DNA from 4 places in the Vibrio chaetopteri genome. Region 1 is predicted to be linked to each of the others. Evidence: predicted binding sites of a transcription regulator. Region 1 holds the regulator's gene; each other region holds the start of a gene.

Region 1 (4,905 bases):
CTAGAAGATATTAAAGCGCCTGACTGTTTCGAAATTGAGCGTCGCCTAATTGAGCGTTGTGATGTGCCTGTATTCCACGATGACCAACACGGTACTGCGATTGTTACCGCAGCAGGTATGCTCAATGCGATTGAGCTGCAGGGTAAAGATCTTAAGGAAGCGACCATTGTCTGCTTAGGTGCTGGTGCTGCGGCGATCGCTTGCATGGAGCTTTTGATCAAATGCGGTGCAATGCGTGAGAAGATCTACATGCTGGATCGCAAAGGTGTGATCCACACGCGTCGTGATGATCTTAACGAGTATAAAGAGCTGTTTGCCAACAACACCGACAAGCGCACGCTAGAAGATGTAATTGAAGGTGCGGATCTATTCCTTGGTGTATCGGGTCCTGATTTGCTGCCACCAGAAGCACTTAAGCTGATGGCGGACAAGCCAATTGTGTTTGCTTGTTCAAACCCAGATCCAGAAATTAAACCGGAGCTTGCACACCAGGTTCGTGATGACCTGATTATGGGTACGGGTCGTTCAGACTATCCAAACCAAGTTAACAACGTGCTGTGTTTCCCGTTTATCTTCCGTGGCGCGCTAGATGTGCGTGCGAGTGAGATTAATGATGAGATGAAACTGGCTGCGGTAGATGCGATTCGTGAGCTAGCGAAAGAGCCGGTACCACAAGAGGTACTAGATGCTGCAGGCGTTGAATCGTTGACGTTTGGTAAAGACTACATCATTCCAAAACCGATGGATCCGCGTTTGTTACCTCGCGTAGCTAAAGCGGTCGCGAAAGCGGCAGTAGAATCGGGTGTTGCTCGTATTGAGTTGCCAGATAGTTATATGGCTTAAGGTTGTGGCGAACACGAAACGTATTTAACGAAAGAGGGTCTAGATGACCCTCTTTTTTATTGGGCGGTCATGGCATCACACACTGTAATAGTTTTAACGTGATATGCCCACCACTCCCGTCATTCCTGCGCAGGCAGGAACCTTCCTGAGGCTTGGTGTGCGCTTTGAGTAGACCCCTGCCTACGCAGGCGCGCGGCTAGTGGGGTGACGATAGCTTTGGGATGACGATAATTTTGATCGTGGTGACTCTATAGCGTGCGTCATTCCTGCGCAGGCAGGAATCTTCTTGAGGCTTGGTGCGCGCTTTGAGTAGACCCCTGCCTACGCAGGCGCGCGGCTAGTGGGGTGACGATAGCTTTGGGATGACGATAATTTTGATCGTGGTGACTCTATAGCGTGCGTCATTCCTGTGCAGGCAGGAATCTTCCTGAGGCTTGGTGCGCGCTATGAGTAGGCCCCTGCCTACGCAGGCGCGCGGCTAGTGGGGTGACGATAAATTTGGCAATGGAGACTTTAAAGCGTGCGTCATTCCTGCGCAGGCAGGAATCTTCTTGAGGCTTGGTGCATGCTTTGAGTAGACCCCTGCCTACGCAGGGGTGACGATAGCTTTAGGATGACGTTATCTTTAGGTCTGTGTTGCTATATTCCTTGAACAAAAAGCTCGCGGAGGAAGTTCTAGTGAACTTGGACATATGATCTCAGGAGTAGAATGCAATCTACTCTTCATCAAACGCTTCAAACTCAATCCCCATCGCAGTCATCAGCTCTTTCGCTTCTGTTGGGATGTCATCAGGACGGTCTTTTCTTAAATCTTCGTCGGTTGGAAGCGGCTGGCCAGTGTAGGCGTGCAAGAACGCTTCGCACAATAGCTCACTGTTGGTTGCATGGCGTAGGTTATTGATTTGGCGACGAGTACGCTCATCGGTCAATACCTTTAGTACCTTCAGCGGGATAGACACTGTGATTTTTTTTACCTGCTCGCTTTTTTTACCGTGCTCCGCATATGGGCTAATGTATTCACCATTCCAATCTGCCATTACACACCTTCGCTCTGTTAATCATAAATAGTAGTAATAAGTATCCTGCAATTTTAGCGGGATTTACTGCCATAAGCAAAGACATATAGACGTCTAGAAGTGTTGACGTCTCACATTTTGGAAAGTAAAGTGGGGCAACGAATGTGGACATTTATTTTAATGCAATGTTAATTCTTTAACGTTTGTGGCGTTTGCCGGTTCCCATATTACCGGTAAAAGTAGACACTGTGGCTCTAGCCATGCGATTTGAGAAAGGAAGTTTCTATGAGCAATCGGAAGCCAGCGACAATAGCCGTACGTACTGGTATCGAATCGGATACCCAGCATCACGCTGTGGTGCCACCTATTTATCTTTCTACTAACTACGGATTCCCTGCGTTTGGGGAAGTGCCGACTTACGATTACACCCGCTCAGGAAACCCAAACCGAGGTTTACTCGAAACCGCTCTGTATGAGCTGGAATCTGGTAAAGGTGCGGTGGTGACCAACTGTGGTACCTCTGCTCTGAACCTTTGGGTCTCGGCCTTCTTAGGTCCAGAAGACACCATTATTGCTCCTCACGACTGCTACGGAGGTACATACCGTCTATTCAACACTCGTGCGCAGAAGGGTGACTTCAAGGTTCAGTTTGTTGATCAAAGCGATGAGCAGGCTTTTGATGCCGCGCTTGAGAAAAAACCGAAACTAATCCTACTTGAAACACCGTCTAATCCGCTTGTGCGTGTCGTTGATATTGCAGCCGTGTGTGAAAAAGCCAAGAAAGTTGGCGCGCTAGTGGCGGTAGACAATACCTTTTTGACACCTGTGTACCAAAAGCCTCTTGAGCTTGGTGCGGACTTTGTTATCCACTCAACCACCAAATATATCAACGGTCACTCTGATGTGATTGGCGGTGTGGTGATCACTAAGACTGAAGAGCACGCGGAAGAACTAGGCTGGTGGGGCAACTGTATCGGCGCGACGGGCACACCTTTTGATAGTTATATGACGCTGCGTGGTATTCGCACCCTTGGGGCGCGTATGCGTGTTCACGAAGAAAGCTCACAGCAGATCCTAGATTTTCTCAAGCCGCAACCATTGGTGAAAGTGATTTATCATCCGAGCCTGCCTGAGCACCCAGGTCATGAAATTGCTAAGAAGCAGCAATCTGGTTTTGGCTCTATGCTGAGTTTTGAGTTTGCAGGTAGCTTTGAGCAGCTGAAATATTTTGTCGGTGAGTTGGAGTTATTCTCGCTCGCGGAATCATTGGGCGGTGTAGAAAGTCTGATTTGCCACCCAGCATCTATGACACACCGTGCAATGGGTGAAGAGGCATTAGCAGAAGCGGGCGTATCTCAACAGTTACTTCGCCTCTCTGTTGGCCTAGAAGATGCGCAAGATCTGATTGATGACCTTGCTCAGGCGTTTGAGAAAGCATCTGCGTTTGGAGGATAAGCCGGCATGAGTCAAAGCAGTACCCAAAGCGGAAAGAGTAACAAGCAGCTGCACAAATTTGGCGGCAGCAGCTTAGCCGATCCTGAGTGTTATCGCCGCGTCGTTTCTATTTTAAAAGACTACTCTAACGAGGAAGACCTCATTGTGGTCTCGGCGGCAGGTAAAACCACCAATCGCCTTATCGAATTTCTTGATGCACTGAACAAAGATGGGCGCATTGCTCATGAACACCTTCAAGCACTGCGTCAGTTTCAGATTGAGCTGGTGGAATCGCTGTTGACTGGCGAAGAAGCAGAAAGCCTTGTCTCTCAGTTGAAAGATGAGTTCAGTACACTGGGTGAGCTTAGCTACCCACTGACCGATGCCGAGCGTGCTGCTGTGCTAGGTCACGGTGAAGTTTGGTCTTCACGCCTTTTATCGGCGTTGCTTAGGCAAAGTGATCTCCCAGCAGTGTCGCAAGATGCAAGAGCGTTTCTGCGCGCTGAGTTTGGTACTCAGCCAGAGGTAGATCGCGCTAAATCGTATCCGCTGATTAAAGAAGTACTGGCTCAGCATGCACATCATCGTGTGGTGATTACCGGTTTTATGGCACAAAGTGAATGCGGTGAAACCGTACTGCTCGGTCGTAATGGCTCCGACTACTCCGCAACTGTGATTGGCGCATTGGCTGAAGTTTCTTGCGTGACTATTTGGAGCGATGTAGCAGGCGTATACAGCGCTGACCCTCGTGTAGTTAATGACGCCTGCTTATTACCATTACTGCGATTGGATGAAGCCAGTGAATTGGCGCGTTTAGCTGCCCCTGTGCTTCACAGTCGTACTCTCCAGCCTGTCGCGCAAAGTGCCATGGATTTGAGTCTTCGCTGCAGTTATCAGCCGGAGTCGGGCTCAACGCGTATTGAACGTGTGCTGGCTTCTGGACGCGGCGCAAAGATTATCACTTCACTTGATGAAGTACTGCTAATTGAGCTTGCATTCGCAGCTGGTCACGACTTTGAGCGTGCTCAAACCGAAGTACTTAACGGTCTCAAGCGTGCGCAATTAGCGCCGTTGGCGTTTGAAGCGCAAGCTGACCAATATCGTCTCCGTCTTGCCTACACCGCAGAGATTGCCTCTGGTGCTCTCACTGAGCTGCAAGATCTGGCGATCGAAGCCGAGATTAAGCTTAAAGAAGGTTACTCTATGCTTGCCGCTGTAGGCGCTGGCGTGACTAAAAACGCCAATCATTGCTTTGGTTTTTATCAGCAGCTAAAACATGCACCAGTGGAGTTTTTCTCAGAAGCTGAGTCTCAATTGAGTCTAGCCGCTGTACTGCGCAAATCAGACATTCAGCCGCTTGTGAAATCGGTACACACTCAGCTGTTCCAAGCGCAAAAGCGCGTTGCGGTGGCGCTGTGTGGTAAAGGTAACATTGGTTCAAGTTGGTTAGAGCTGTTCAAAGAGCAGAAAAGCGAGCTTGAAAAACGTCGCGGCATGAGTTTCAACCTAGTCGCAGTTATCGACAGTCAGACTTATTGGTTTGATGAAGAGGGTATCGATGAGCAACAGGTACTTGCACGCTACGAAGATGAGGCCACTGAATACCAAGGTG
Region 2 (4,905 bases), 1.7 Mb from region 1:
TACATGGGGGCAAGCAATCTATTGATCACTAACCCTCGTGATCTAAACAGCTTTGTCAATGACTTGAGCAAGTATCCGTTTACCATGATCTTTGGTTTGAATACCTTGCTTGCGGCGCTTAACAAGCATGAGAAGTTTAAAACGCTCGATTTTTCTAACGCAGAATTCACCATTGCTGGCGGCATGGCGACTCAAAAGCATGTTGCAGAGGAATGGCAAAGAATCACGGGAATGCCAATCATTGAGGGCTATGGTCTGACAGAATGTTCACCTGTCGTAGCGGGCGGTGTACATACTCAACAAGCCTACGTGGCAGCGGTTGGAGTGCCGTTGCCAAGTACTGAACTGCGTATTGTTGATGATCAGGGTCAGGCGCTTGGAGTGAATCAAGTGGGTGAAATACAAATTCGCGGCCCACAGGTGATGAAAGGCTACTGGAAGCAAGACGCTGAAACCCAAGCGATCCTCGCAGAAGACGGTTGGCTCTATTCTGGTGATATTGGCCGAATGGATGAGGAAGGCATTTTCTACATTGAAGATCGCAAAAAAGACATGATTCTCGTGTCTGGCTTCAATGTGTTCCCAACAGAAGTTGAAGAAGTTGCAACCCTACATCCGAAAGTGACTGAGGCGGCTGCGGTCGGTATTCCAGATGATATTGCCGGCGAGCGGGTGAAGCTGTTTGTCGTTGCTAACGGCAACGTGACTGCGGATGAAATTAAGCAGCACTGCCGTAAACATTTGACCGGCTATAAGATTCCAACCTTTATTGAATTTAAGGATGAGCTGCCAAAAACCAACGTAGGCAAGATTTTAAGGCGCGAGCTACGCGATCAGTAGAACTGAATTTTCAGATCAATTAGCCACCAAACTGGCGCAATACGCACTACTAAGCCACACTTTAAATGTGGCTTTTTTTGTTTGAAGGAGATAGCGATGAGAAACGAACTTGATCCCAACAAAATTCTTCGAGCGTATGACGCGGTGATGGAGAACGGTACAGACACCGAATTTGGCAAAATTTACGAAGGCGTTGAAGCCTATTCCGATTACGATGGGTACAACGTTTATATGCGGGGTAATGGTGTGGAACTTAAAGTGGGTTTTCACAATACCTATCACCTTGAATACGACCAAGAGCACTTACGTGATAGTTTTTTAAAGAAAGTCGCGATGTTAGCGAAGTGAAATACCTAATGCCTCCCTCCTTAAAGGGAGGCATTGCAGATGAAGGCTATTCGTCTTTTGTAAATGCAGCTTCACTAAAGTGGTCAAGATCGTAAGGTGTTTGCTGGTAAACACAGTAGTTAAGCCAGTTCGCAAACAGCAAATGACCATGGCTACGCCAGCTAGCAATCGGCTTATTGTCTGGGTTGTTGTTAGGGTAGTAGTTAATTGGAATAGCTGGCTCCATACCTTCCCCCAAATCTCTCACATATTCATTATGTAGCGTATGAGAATCATACTCAGGGTGACCTGTTACGAATACATTTCGCTTATCTTTCGTGGCCGCAAGATACACACCAGCGACATCAGAGGTTGCAAGAATATCGAGATCCGTGTGTGAGTCTAGATACTCCGGTGAGAAGTCAGCGTATCGGGAGTGCGGTGCTAAAAAGGTGTCGTCAAAACCGCGAAGGATAGGGTGGTGTGGATCGTGGATTTCATGGTGATATACACCGGATAGCTTTTCTTTTCGCGTGCGCTTTGGAAGATCAAACAGTAGCTTCAAGCCCGCTTGTGCCGCCCAACACACGTAAAGTGTTGACGTGACGTGTTTGCTTGCCCAGTTCATGATGGTTTGTAGATGCTCCCAATAAATCACATCTTCAAACTGTACGAGACCGAGTGGTGCACCAGTAATAATCAGTCCATCAAAGTTGCGGTTTTTGATGGTTTCGAACTGACGATAGAAGGTGTCTAGGTGTTCCGTTGGCGTATTTTTACTTGGGCGATCATCAATGCGCAGTAGCTCTACATCAACTTGCAGTGGGCTATTAGAGAGTAGCCTCAAAAACTGAGTTTCAGTTTCAATTTTCTTTGGCATCAAATTGAGGATCAACACTTTAAGTGGGCGAATTTCTTGAGTCGCCGCACGTGTTTCCGACATTACAAAGATGTTCTCTTGTTGCAATACATTTGATGCAGGCAGTTGATCGGGGATCTTAATTGGCACAGCTTTCTCCCTAAGCTCTGTTTTGGTCTTCTGGACGTCTATACATCTAAATTAACGCAAACGTTATTTCTTGTCGATAATTAATTTTAGCTTACGTTAGTGTGCAAGTGCGCTACTAATGATGCCAAGACAAGGTACAATAATGCCTTTGCATAAACTGATAGCGGAAACGAGTTTGAAACTAACGCTCATTCGTGGCTTACCTGGTTCTGGGAAAAGTACCTTAGCCAAGACGTTCAATGCGGCTCACTACGAGGCCGATATGTATTTTTTGAATGCTGATGGCGAGTATCATTATGATGTGAGCAAAATCGCCGACGCCCATGATTGGTGCCAAAAACAAGTGGAATCTGCGCTTGCGGACAATCAAGACGTGGTGGTCGCCAATACGTTTGTTCGCTTGTGGGAGATGAAAGCTTACAAAATACTCGCTAAGCGTTATAAGGCTGAACTAGAGATCATCGTTTGCCGAGGTCGGTATCTAAATATTCATGGTGTTAGTGATGATGTCATAGCGTCTATGCAAAAACGCTGGCAAGATTAACCCCAACCATTAGAACAGAAAAATAAAAGAAAATTTACCATGGCGAAGCGTTCACCTGTCGTAGAAATGACCTCTTATGGCATTTACTCCACTTGGGATTCAGGCTCCAAAGATCTCCCTAAAATTCAAGAATTCACAACTATCGTACCTGCGGATGAGCATATTGAGTTTGGCTTTATTGTGAACATCAAAAAGGCCAAAGGGGAGAAGGTTCGATATTGTATCTATCACCCTGGCGTGCTGAGTAAAAAAGGGCAGGTGTTAGCGCCTTTTGATGGCGATGAACACGTCGGTAGCAATGACTGGGACTTCTACCTTGGCGATACTATTCAGTTACTTGATCCTATCAATGGCTTTGAGAGTAACTTAGGCGATTGGCGCATGGTGATCGAGATGCAGGGTAAAACCATCGCAGAAAAAACCTTTAAAGTCACAGCAAGAGATGAAGGTCAGTTTTGGAAACGTCGCGGTTTTTAGTGTCGGTAAAGCTGAATAGCTTTGTTCACCGCGTTGAAGATAAAGCTATCGTCATGGCCTGTGCTGTGAAGTATGGCTGTACGCTAAAACGTATTAGACGCTCACGCAACTGGACACTGAGCGGAGAGCCTTCTGCATTATTGAAATTTTCCATCGAGGCCAATGTCGGCTGGATTTCTGTTGCGATAAATAAAGTGCTAGATGGCTACAAGTCACCCATTCAAGAAGTCCTTGAGCGGGAGCCTGAGATCACGGTCGCTGATTTGATGTATCAATCTGGGTGCACGCTGGCAGAGGCTCGCGCTGCGATTGATGAATTTGAAGATTTGTGATGATAAAAAAGCCGCTTCGCTGTGAGCAGAGGCGGCTTCTATTTTTACTGTATGATTAAGCGGTTACGTAGCTAATCACAAAGTCGGTGATCTTCACCATGTCATCAACAGCGATGAACTCTTCTGTGGTGTGCACTTTAGACATACCTGTAGATAGGTTTACTGTCGTTAAACCTTTCTCGTTGAAGTTGTTAGCATCGCTGCCACCGCCTGTATGCTTAGTGTTTGCTTCAACACCGTTTGACGCAAACACTTCTTTGATTTTCAGAACGTGAGCATCATCTTCAGCGATAACAAACGCGTCGTAAGCGCGAGTTGACTCAATCTCCACCTCTGCACCAAACTTCTCTGCTGATGCTTGGAATGTCTCAACCATGTGGTTAACTTGAGCAGTAAGTTTGTCGCTATTTAGAGAGCGCGCTTCTGCAACGACTGTTAGCTCAGGCATAACAATGTTTGTTGCTTGACCGCCGTGTACTGAACCGATGTTTGCTGTGGTCTGCTCGTCGATGCGCAGTAATTTCATGTTAGCGATAGCGTCCGCTGCAACCATAGCGGCACTGATGCCTTCTTCTGGCGCAAGACCTGCGTGAGCTGGACGACCTTTGATCTTAGCGACGATTTTTTGCTGACCAGGTGCACCAGTAACGATAGTGCCGATAGGACCGCCTGTATCCAATACGATAGCGTTTTTCGATTGAATGTAAGACATGTCGAAATGCTCAGATCCAAACAGACCACCTTCTTCATGAACCGTGAATGCAACTTCAATCGTTTTGTGTTCGCGGTTTTGCTCCTGTAAGCAACGAACGGCTTCCATCACTGCCGCGATACCTGACTTGTCATCACCACCAAGGATCGTGTCGCCTTTTGAGCGGATGATGCCATCTTCGATGATAGGCTCGATACCGATGCCCGGTGTGACTGTGTCCATGTGAGCACTGAAGACGATGCTGCCTTCTTGTTTGCCCTCTAAGCGTCCGTAGACGTTAAAGCCATTGGTGTATTGCTCTGGTACTGGCAATTTGCTTACCACAAAGCCTAGCTCACCAAGTTGCTCAGCAATCGCTTCAGCAACGGCTTTTTCGTTGCCAGATTCACTGTCGATTTTTACTAGTTCACAAAAATGGTTTACGAGGCGCTCTGTATTTACTTGAGTCATGGGGTCACTTCACGTTATGAAACAGGGAAGACCACTTTACACGTTACTGAACATCCTAAGACCTGAGGTAAATCAATAAAAGTGTCGCCTTGCAGTCAATCTGACTGTCTTTTGGACTATTTTTGTGCTGAAAATTTGTAACAAGCTGCAATCGTAGTGGTTATGACAATGAAGCACCCTAACCATTGCACTGGGGTCATGGTTTCACTTAGAA
Region 3 (4,905 bases), 770 kb from region 1:
GATCACCATTCACTTCACCAATCGCTGGCGTCAGGTTGTGCAAGTCTGCTTCCATCAGCTTGAAATGCTTGTCATTGCGCGTGCAGTTTTTGCGTCCGCCTTGTTGCCAACATTGTCGCTGGTGGCCAAATTGCCACGCAGGCACCACATGCTCCCACTCGATGCGACTGGCACGTTTTTGTTGCTTACGAACCTGATAGCCACAAGCGGACAGATCCGGGGTGCCTTTTTTACCTTGCCATTGAATATCGCAGCCACAGTAAAAACTTATTGGGTGGTCGGCATAAATTTTGACTGCTTCTTTTTTTGCTTTGCTAAAGCTATTTGGCGGTGCACTGTGAACAGTAATGGGAAGAACGGCGGACAATAAAAAGGCCGTAACGAATAACTGGCGGATCATAGCAAGGTCTATAAAAGGTTGGGATAACCTAGTGTAACTCGCAAAAAAGACCTTAGCTATTGATAGTTAGATCATGTAACTAGCTTAGCTGCTTACCAGTAAACTCGATAGTATCCCCGCACTTACGACAGCGATAACTGGCTTGTTGGCGCATTACCTTATTGTGACGACGAACCGTGACGGCAAAGGTGTCACATTGGCAGCGATACTCGAAAGTTCGCCCTTGTACTGAACTCACATTCAAAGAGTGTGTGGTTTTTGGGGCGATACCAAATACCTGACTCATGACCATTTGCCACTCTTTGCCGTGTGGGCGCACCCGTCCAAATAGTGCATGAGTGATCAAGTGGGCGACTTCGTGTGGGATGACCTCTTCAATAAAGTCTTGCTGGTTTTCGACAAACAGAACGGGATTGAGGCGTACTTCCCACGATTGTAGGTAGGCTTTACCCGCCGCCTTGCCACGCAACTTATAGTTAAGGGCTGGGACTGGGAAATCACGCTCAAAGTACTGGCGAGCTTGCTCAGTGCAGCGAGACAGAGTCTTAATGGCTTGATAATGAAGTTGCTCAGAAAGCGAAGCATCCACGGGGTATAACCTACAATAAAAAAGCGCCCAAACAGGGCGCCATTCTACTGAGGTTGGCTGAGTATGCCAACGTGTTACGCGTGGTGTTTCTTTTTGATGGTCTCGTGATAGGCGTGCCATGTGCCGTAACCAAGGATCGGCATTGTCACGATCATTCCTATGCCATATGTGGCAAAACCAATCAAGATCCCGCCGCAGATAATCAGAGCCCAAACAATCATGGCTGGTACGTTAGATTTGACGGCATTAAAACTGGTGAACACAGCGGTCATAATGTCGACACGGCGCTCCATCATAAGTGGGATAGAGAATGCTGAGATGGAGAAGATGATAGCCGCAATCACCGCACCAACTACGCTACCGGTAATCAAGAATGGAGCAAATTCAGAGAGTGGTGCACCTTGTACAGAGGGGTAGAGTGCGTGCAGCAGAGCCGCTATGCGCATCCAAAAGATCATGGCGACGGCCAAGAGTACCGCAAACGCCCATTGCGAGGTGGAGTTGCGCCCAATGGCTTTCATAGAGTGGAATAGACTTGGTTTATGACCTTTCTCTCTTTCCCATGCTGCATCATAGAGACCTAAAGCGAGAAACGGACCAATCAACATGTACACAACCAAGCTTGGCATGATCACTAGGTGCGTGCCTTGCCATTGCACCAGAAGCACGATAGCGACGGCAGCGGCAGTAAAACAGAGCCCATAAAAAGCGCTGATGATCGGCATGCGAATAAGGTCATGTAGCCCAAGTGCTAACCAATGAAATGGTGCAGACACACTGAGCTGGTTAGATGGAATGGTTTTAGCGTAATCTTGATCCCTGACTTCATGTTTCTTCTGGAAGTCATCAGAATTAACGGTTCGAGGCATATGTCCTCCCTGATTGACAAACTGGCCTTCGTTTTATCAGGGCATGGCGCTAATCATCATGGATACGTCGGGCAATAGACTTGCATTTACCTTTGCAAAATCCAGCCATTTTCCGTTGTTAGCGTCTTCCCTTCTTAAGCGCTCTATTTTGCATACGAACAAACTCTCAAAGCGGTCTATTCGCAAGGGCACTTTTGTCTAACTATTGACCGTGTTAGAGGAAAACACAATTTTCAGAAGGGTATTAAATACAAGCTACAAGATAGTGAATTAACATTTTTGTAACAAAGTATTTGAAAAGACAGGATTAAAAAATAAAAAAGCCCTCAAAAAAATTTTGAGGGCTTTTTTGGAGTAAAAAACTCAGGTTAAGAGTAATTACAGACCAGTAAACTCACGCAGGATCGCTGCTTTGTCTGTCGCTTCCCAAGGGAACTCTTCGCGACCGAAGTGACCGTATGCTGCAGTCTTCTTGTAGATAGGCTGAAGCAGGTTTAGCATCTCTTGCAGACCGTATGGACGTAGGTCGAAGTTTTGACGAACGGCTTCTACGATGATGTCGTGAGAGACTTTTTCAGTACCAAATGTCTCAACCATGATAGACGTTGGATCCGCAACACCGATTGCGTAAGACAGTTGGATTTCACAACGGTCAGCCATGCCAGCCGCTACGATGTTCTTCGCTACATAACGTGCTGCGTATGCTGCAGAGCGGTCAACTTTTGATGGATCTTTACCAGAGAATGCACCGCCACCGTGACGAGCCGCGCCGCCGTAGGTATCAACGATGATCTTACGACCTGTTAGACCACAGTCACCCATAGGACCGCCGATTACGAAGCGACCGGTTGGGTTGATGAAGAAGTTCGTTTCTTTGTTGATCCACTCTGATGGTAGTACTGGCTTGATGATCTCTTCCATAACCGCTTCACGCAGATCAGGGGTAGAGATGGTATCGCAGTGCTGAGTAGAAAGAACAACCGCATCGATACCAACGATCTTACCTTGGTCGTATTGGAACGTTACCTGAGACTTAGCGTCTGGACGTAGCCAAGGTAGAGTGCCGTTCTTACGCACTTCCGCTTGCTTTTGAACAAGAAGGTGAGAGTAAGTAATCGGTGCTGGCATTAGGATGTCAGTTTCGTTCGTTGCGTAACCGAACATGATACCTTGGTCGCCCGCGCCTTGTTCTTTAGGATCTGCTTTATCAACGCCTTGGTTGATATCTGGAGACTGCTTACCGATGGTGTTCAGAACAGCACAAGAATCCGCGTCAAAACCCATGTCAGAGTGAACATAGCCGATTTCGCGAACGGTTTCACGCGTTAGCTCTTCGATGTCTACCCATGCTGAAGTAGTGATCTCACCACCCACCATCACCATGCCAGTCTTAACGTAAGTTTCACAAGCAACACGTGCTTTTGGATCTTGTTCTAGGATTGCATCAAGAACCGCATCAGAAATTTGGTCTGCGATTTTATCTGGATGGCCTTCTGATACTGACTCAGAAGTAAACAGGTGCTTAGCCATGAGAGCTCCAATTACTGTTTTTAAGCGAGTGTCTAATCACTCACTTGTAATAAATTCAATGATATATAGTAGGTGTATCTACATCTAGACGTCTATTCTAGTCATCAATGTTCGATTAGCAAGCGATTTTTGCTTTTAACATATAGCCAAACGTTTGCCTGTTTTGTATGTGAATCGCCACATTCCGGCGACATTATTCGGCGATAATGCCAAAAAATGACGGTAAATCGTTTGCAGAGACTATATGGCTTTGCGACAATAGCGGCCGCTGATTATTCAATCAGTCTATGAAAAACTTGGAATTCGCTTAATGCACTCAGGAGCAGACATGTCTTCTCGTAAACAACTCGCTAATGCAATCCGCGCGCTAAGCATGGATGGTGTTCAACAAGCTAACTCAGGTCACCCAGGTGCACCAATGGGTATGGCAGATATCGCTGAAGTTCTTTGGCGTTCTCACCTAAATCACAACCCGTCAAACCCAGAGTGGGCTGACCGCGACCGTTTCGTACTATCAAACGGCCACGGCTCAATGCTGATTTACTCTTTGCTTCACCTAAGCGGCTACGAGCTATCAATTGACGATCTTAAAAACTTCCGTCAACTGCACTCGAAAACGCCAGGTCACCCAGAGTACGGCTATGCACCAGGTATCGAGACGACGACTGGCCCACTAGGTCAAGGCATCACTAACGCGGTTGGTATGGCACTGGCTGAGAAATCCCTTGCAGCGCAATTCAACAAAGAAGGTCACGACATCGTTGACCACTTCACTTATGTCTTCATGGGTGATGGCTGTCTGATGGAAGGTATCTCTCACGAAGCGTGTTCGCTAGCGGGTACGTTAGGTCTAGGCAAGCTGATCGCTTTCTGGGATGACAACGGCATCTCTATCGATGGCGAAGTGGAAGGTTGGTTCTCTGATGACACGCCTAAGCGCTTTGAAGCATACGGCTGGCACGTAATCCCAGCGGTAGACGGTCACGATGCTGACGCGATCAATGCAGCGATCGAGGCGGCAAAAGCGGATCCACGTCCAACACTTATCTGTACTAAAACTATCATCGGTTTTGGTTCGCCAAACAAAGCGGGCTCTCACGACTGTCACGGTGCACCTCTAGGTCACGACGAAATTGCAGCAGCACGCGAATTCCTAGGTTGGGAGCACGGTCCATTCGAAATCCCAGCTGATATCAAAGCTGAGTGGGATGCAAACGAAGCAGGCACGGCTAAAGAAGCAGCTTGGAACGAGAAGCTAGCAGCTTATGAAGCGGCTTACCCAGAACTTGCGGCTGAGTTTAAGCGTCGTGTGAACGGTGAGCTTCCTGCTGAATGGGAACAAGCTACAAGCAAGATCATCGCTGACCTTCAAGCGAATCCAGCAAACATTGCATCACGCAAAGCGTCTCAAAACGCGCTAGAAGCGTTTGGTAAGATGCTTCCAGAATTCATGGGCGGCTCTGCTGACCTAGCACCATCAAACCTGACCATGTGGTCTGGTTCTCAGTCTCTAACGG
Region 4 (4,905 bases), 1.6 Mb from region 1:
TATCGTAAACGCCAGGGCCTATTTCATTCGGATAGTTAAACTCTTCAAACGCGTTCAATAGCTCCATGTTTGAGCGAGACGTCTCAATCGTAATCACATCAGCATCCAAATCCGCCACCGACTCAATGATCTCGTTGAACTCGCTGTAACACATGTGAGTATGAATCTGTGTTTCAGGCTTTGCACTGGCGGCTGAAACCTTGAACGCCTTAACCGCCCAGTTTAAGTATTCTTTATGGTCGCGTTTTTTCAGCGGCAGGCCTTCACGAATCGCAGGCTCATCAATTTGAATGATATTGATGCTTGCTTGCTGCAGCGCATCGACTTCATCTTGCAACGCAAACGCCAATTGGTTGGCAATCGTCTCACGAGAGACATCTTCACGCGGGAAGGTCCAGCACAAAATGGTCACAGGTCCAGTTAGCATGCCCTTCATTGGTTTATCAGTCAGTGATTGCGCATAGGTAGACCAATCCACAGTAATTGACTTATCACGCTCAATATCAGCGACGACAATTGCCGGTTTAACGCAGCGCGAACCATAGCTTTGTACCCAGCCAAATTCTGTGGTTTGGAAGCCCGATAAGTTCTCGGCAAAGTACTCCACCATATCATTACGCTCAGCTTCCCCGTGCACTAGCACGTCCAGACCCGTCGCCTCTTGGCGCTTCACGGTATCTTTGATGAATCCTTTCATGAGTGATTCATACTCCGCGATGGTGATATCACCACGCTTGAAAGCGGCGCGGCTTTTACGCACTTCGGCAGTCTGAGGAAACGAGCCAATCGTCGTCGTTGGGAGCTTAGGTAACTTAAGTACTTCTTGTTGATGATGGGCACGCTCAGCATACGGAGCGCTGCGGTCGCCATGGGTAGAAGCTAGCGTCGCGACACGGCTTTGAACTTGGGGTTTATTCACCCACGTTGAACGAGCACGATCTAAGATAGGTTGACCATACTGGGCGCAGTGCTCTATTGCTTGTTTATCACCATCAAGTGCTTTGGCAAGCCAAGAGACCTCGGATACTTTTTGCTTGGCAAACGAGAACCAGTTTTCGGTACCTTGCGGCAACTTAGTTTCCAACTCAACATTCACAGGGCTGTGGAGCAAAGAACATGAAGACCCCACCCAAAGGCGCTCACCCAAGGTTGCTTTTACTGGCTTTAATGTCTGCAAAGCGCTGTGCAGATTGGCACGCCAAACATTACGACCATTGATGATACCCGCTGACAGCACCCAATCACTTGGCAGACGATTAACCACTTCATCCAATTGGTTTGGCGCGGCAACGGCATCAACATGTAAACCGTCAACCTCAAGCTCAACAATCGCGTCAAGTGAGTCCACAACGGAGTCAAAGTAGGTCGCAAGCAGCACTTTCACATCACTGCGGATCACCTGATAGGCGAGCTTAAAGCTGTCCAACCACGGCTTTTCAAGCTCCAGCGCTAAGATAGGTTCATCCACTTGTACCCATTCAATGCCGAGTTTTTCAAATTTAGCGAAAATAGCCTGATAAGCAGTCAGTACTCGTGGTAGTAGTGACAGGCGATCAAAGCCCTGTTCTACTTCTTTACCCAGGTAAAGGTAACTCAACGGACCAAGCAGTACCGGCTTCACTTTATGACCTTGCTGCTGCGCTTCATTAATTTCATCGAACAGCTGAGTCCAACTCACTTTAAACTGATCTTCTGAGGAAAACTCTGGAACAATGTAGTGGTAATTGGTGTTAAACCACTTAGTCATATCCGAAGCGGCTTCCCCAGCACAGCCACAATCCGTTTGAGACTGACCTCGGCCAATACGAAATAGCGTGTCTAGATCGGGGAAACCGTTATTGTGTCGCTTTGGCACGTGACCTAAAAGAAGACTGGTACCAAGTACATGGTCGTACCATGCAAAGTCACCGACGGTTACGTAGTCGAGGCCGTCTTGTTTTTGGCGTTCCCAGTTTTGTTTACGGATTTTAGCAGCGACCAGCTTCAAGCCTTGCTGGTCAAGTTCGCCACGCCAATACTGTTCTAAAGCAAATTTCAGTTCACGCTTTTCACCGATACGCGGGTAACCAAGAATATGAGTCGCTGTCATGATGTTGTCCTTTTTATTCATTAGCAGTCTGGATGGCTAAAGCATCACCCAGCAAAGCAATATGAACAATCGCAATTCATTCACAAAGAATATGAATCTTTCTCATGCAATAAGAAAACATCATTTAGACGTCTAGACGTTTACTTATACCCTAAAGCACGGTAAGTTAATGGAAAGGGATTAAGGATGAGGGATTTTCATGATAGAGCTTAAACACTTAAAAACACTGGCATCACTGCGCGATACCGGCTCACTAACCGCTACCGCAACCTCGCTGCACCTAACGCAATCAGCACTCTCTCATCAACTGAAAGATCTCGAGGCTCGTATTGGCTCGCCACTATTCATTCGCAAAACTCGACCAGTGAAATTCACCTCTGAAGGCGAGATCCTGCTTAATCTCGCTAACGACGTTCTACCACGCATCGCCCAAGCCGAAGGTGACTTAGCCGGACTTAAAGAAGACGTTAACGGTCGCCTCCATATGGCTATCGACTGCCATTCTTGCTTCCAATGGTTAATGCCAGCCCTGAAAGAGTATCAACTTGCTTGGCCACATGTTGAGTTGGATTTCTCCTCAGGCTTTGGCTTTGAACCCATCCCCGCTCTCGTAGGCGGAGAGCTGGATTTGGTGATCACGTCAGACATCCAACCACGCTCAGAAATCCACTACGAACCCCTATTCGACTTCGAAATGCGCCTTGTTACCTCAATCTCTCATCCTTTGGCAGGAAAAGATCATATCGAGCCAAGCGATCTAGCGGACCAAACCCTTTTGACTTATCCGGTGCAAAAGCAGCGCCTAGATGTCGTTAAACACTTCCTCACGCCAGCAGGCGTAGAGCCAAACAAGTGGAAACAAGCGGACAACACTCTAATGTTGGTACAAATGGTCTCTGCTGGTCTTGGTGTAGCCGCTCTACCAAACTGGGCAGTCAGTGAGTTTTCCCGTCAAGGCTTGATCACCAGCAAGCCATTAGGTGAAGGACTATGGCGCAGACTGTTTGCAGCTGTTCGCAATGGGGAAAAGGATAAACATTATCTGCAAGCATTTTTTGGTACCGCAAGAGCGCAGTGCAAGCAGCATTTGGATGGGATCAAAGTGGCTTGATGGTGGGCGTTGGTTCTAGATCAGGCGACACGCAGTGAGCCAGTTTGCTCCTCCTCTTAATAAGGGGAGGCTGGGAGGGGTGCTCTTTGCTCTTCGTTTTTATCTCTGTAACACATTAAATTAATGAGAAAAAATCAAGAGCACCCCCCTCTAACTCCCCCTTATTAAGGGGGAGAACTACAGGCTCGCTCCTATCGTCGCATCGCCAAAACTAAATCACTCTTTCGGCGCTATCATCCCCAAGCAAATCTGCTGTACCGGCTCTTGAGAAGAATCTTGATAGGCAATCTGCTTAGTCACTGTCACTTCAAACTGCGGTCATTCTTCAGTAAAACGTCTAAACGTCTGACCTTCACAACCTTCACCTACATGACTCAGCAACAACACACCTTGTGATTCAATCTTTCCCGCTGTGACATGGCGGTTGTAAACATTCGGTAGCGTCTCGTTGCTCCAGCGGTTTGACATTTCTGGGTGCGGTGCGATGTAGAATGTCATCCATTCTGAGATTTCTGCGCCGCCCACCAGCTTGAGGGGCTTATCCGTGTTCTCATACCAGAATGTTTCTGCATCATGCGCTAACACTTTAACGCCTTCAAAATTCTGGCCTGCATTGCGTACGTTACAAACCATAACTGAGCTGTAACCAACGATCATCAGCAGCGCCATTGTCACCAGAACTTTGTATGCGCGTGACAGCTGACCAATCACATCTTTGGCTAAAAACGCGACCAATACCGCCGGTGCTGGCATAAAGAATGGATGCAACCACTCAACGAGTCGGCCGCCTTTATGGAACGTAAACCACGCCATAATCACCACCAGCGGTGCCAGCAAAACAAATGTAGTTAGCCAAACCTTTTCCGGTACATTTTTAGTAAAGCGCAGACCACGTTTACCTAGCAAACCTGCAAGTAAAATAAGCGGGTAAAAGACCGACAGAAGCGCCAGCCAACTGCCCGGGCTAAGTTGAGCCGAAACTTGGCCGCTCACCCATTTCACCGAAGAGAAATTATTAGCAAACATCCAAAAGAAGTTTGGAGTGACCAAAGCGAGAAAAGCCGCGATACCAATATAGAAATTACGATCGCTCCAGTTACGACGGACGCTCGGTACTGCCAAGCTTAAAATGAAGACCATCGCGACAGGTGCAAACGTGGTGTATTTCGCCATCGCCGAGCAGCCTGCCAAAATTCCATACGGGATCCACCATCTTGAGTCTTCGTAAACAGCCTTAACGAACATCAGCAGTAGCCAAGACCAAGAGCCAAACAGAAGATAGTTATCATTGTAAGGAATGGCATCGAAATTGATGACCCCTGACAAGTTCAATGTCAGCATACCAAGCCAAGCTAACGCGATTGAGTCCGTCAGCTTATACGCCAAACGGTAGCAACCTAGCATACCTACAGCAACCACACTAAAGTGGCCTACATACCAAAATGCCGATGCAAACTCCGTAGACGATGAAATCAGCAAAATACGCGCTACAAAACCCACAAACCATGGGTTATTTGGGCTGCCCCACTCTCCATTGCTGTCCCAGTTTAACGCCTCAACAGCATCATAAGGCACTGTTGGATCAAGGTGATAAGAAACCAATGACCAAGCCACAGCGTACACAAAACACCAGATCAACGCAGCGCGATGTGAGCGAGCAATATCAGTTGGAGTGTTTGTTGATTGGTCGAAATGAAGAATTGTA

The links. Region 1 encodes MetJ, which represses methionine synthesis genes. Its sites were predicted from a motif close to TTAGACNTNTANANGTCTAA; they were not measured.
Region 2: metA (homoserine O-acetyltransferase MetA) is a predicted target of MetJ. The motif match lies at 2,207-2,226, and genes of this name have one in related genera.
Region 3: metK (methionine adenosyltransferase) is a predicted target of MetJ. The motif match lies at 3,465-3,484, and genes of this name have one in related genera.
Region 4: metE (5-methyltetrahydropteroyltriglutamate--homocysteine S-methyltransferase) is a predicted target of MetJ. The motif match lies at 2,214-2,233, and genes of this name have one in related genera.

Annotation. Positions count from the first base shown of each region.
Region 1 is NZ_CP115920.1:488,251-493,155, forward strand. Features, by position in the region: gene PG915_RS02225 (malic enzyme-like NAD(P)-binding protein) at 1-843, shown strand, start outside; gene metJ (met regulon transcriptional regulator MetJ) at 1,560-1,880, opposite strand; gene PG915_RS02235 (O-succinylhomoserine (thiol)-lyase) at 2,145-3,314, shown strand; gene PG915_RS02240 (bifunctional aspartate kinase/homoserine dehydrogenase II) at 3,321-4,905, shown strand, end outside.
Region 2 is NZ_CP115920.1:2,242,274-2,247,178, reverse strand. Features, by position in the region: gene PG915_RS10160 (AMP-binding protein) at 1-840, shown strand, start outside; gene PG915_RS10155 (DUF3081 domain-containing protein) at 937-1,188, shown strand; gene metA (homoserine O-acetyltransferase MetA) at 1,235-2,176, opposite strand; gene PG915_RS10145 (AAA family ATPase) at 2,319-2,720, shown strand; gene PG915_RS10140 (DUF3859 domain-containing protein) at 2,760-3,197, shown strand; gene PG915_RS10135 (ribosome recycling factor family protein) at 3,197-3,529, shown strand; gene PG915_RS10130 (M20/M25/M40 family metallo-hydrolase) at 3,585-4,691, opposite strand; gene PG915_RS10125 (DMT family transporter) at 4,808-4,905, opposite strand, start outside.
Region 3 is NZ_CP115920.1:3,214,906-3,219,810, reverse strand. Features, by position in the region: gene endA (deoxyribonuclease I) at 1-400, opposite strand, end outside; gene PG915_RS14565 (SprT family zinc-dependent metalloprotease) at 480-989, opposite strand; gene PG915_RS14560 (DUF2189 domain-containing protein) at 1,064-1,858, opposite strand; gene metK (methionine adenosyltransferase) at 2,237-3,388, opposite strand; gene tkt (transketolase) at 3,699-4,905, shown strand, end outside.
Region 4 is NZ_CP115920.1:2,343,252-2,348,156, forward strand. Features, by position in the region: gene metE (5-methyltetrahydropteroyltriglutamate--homocysteine S-methyltransferase) at 1-2,089, opposite strand, end outside; gene metR (HTH-type transcriptional regulator MetR) at 2,289-3,200, shown strand; gene PG915_RS10615 (ArnT family glycosyltransferase) at 3,519-4,905, opposite strand, start outside.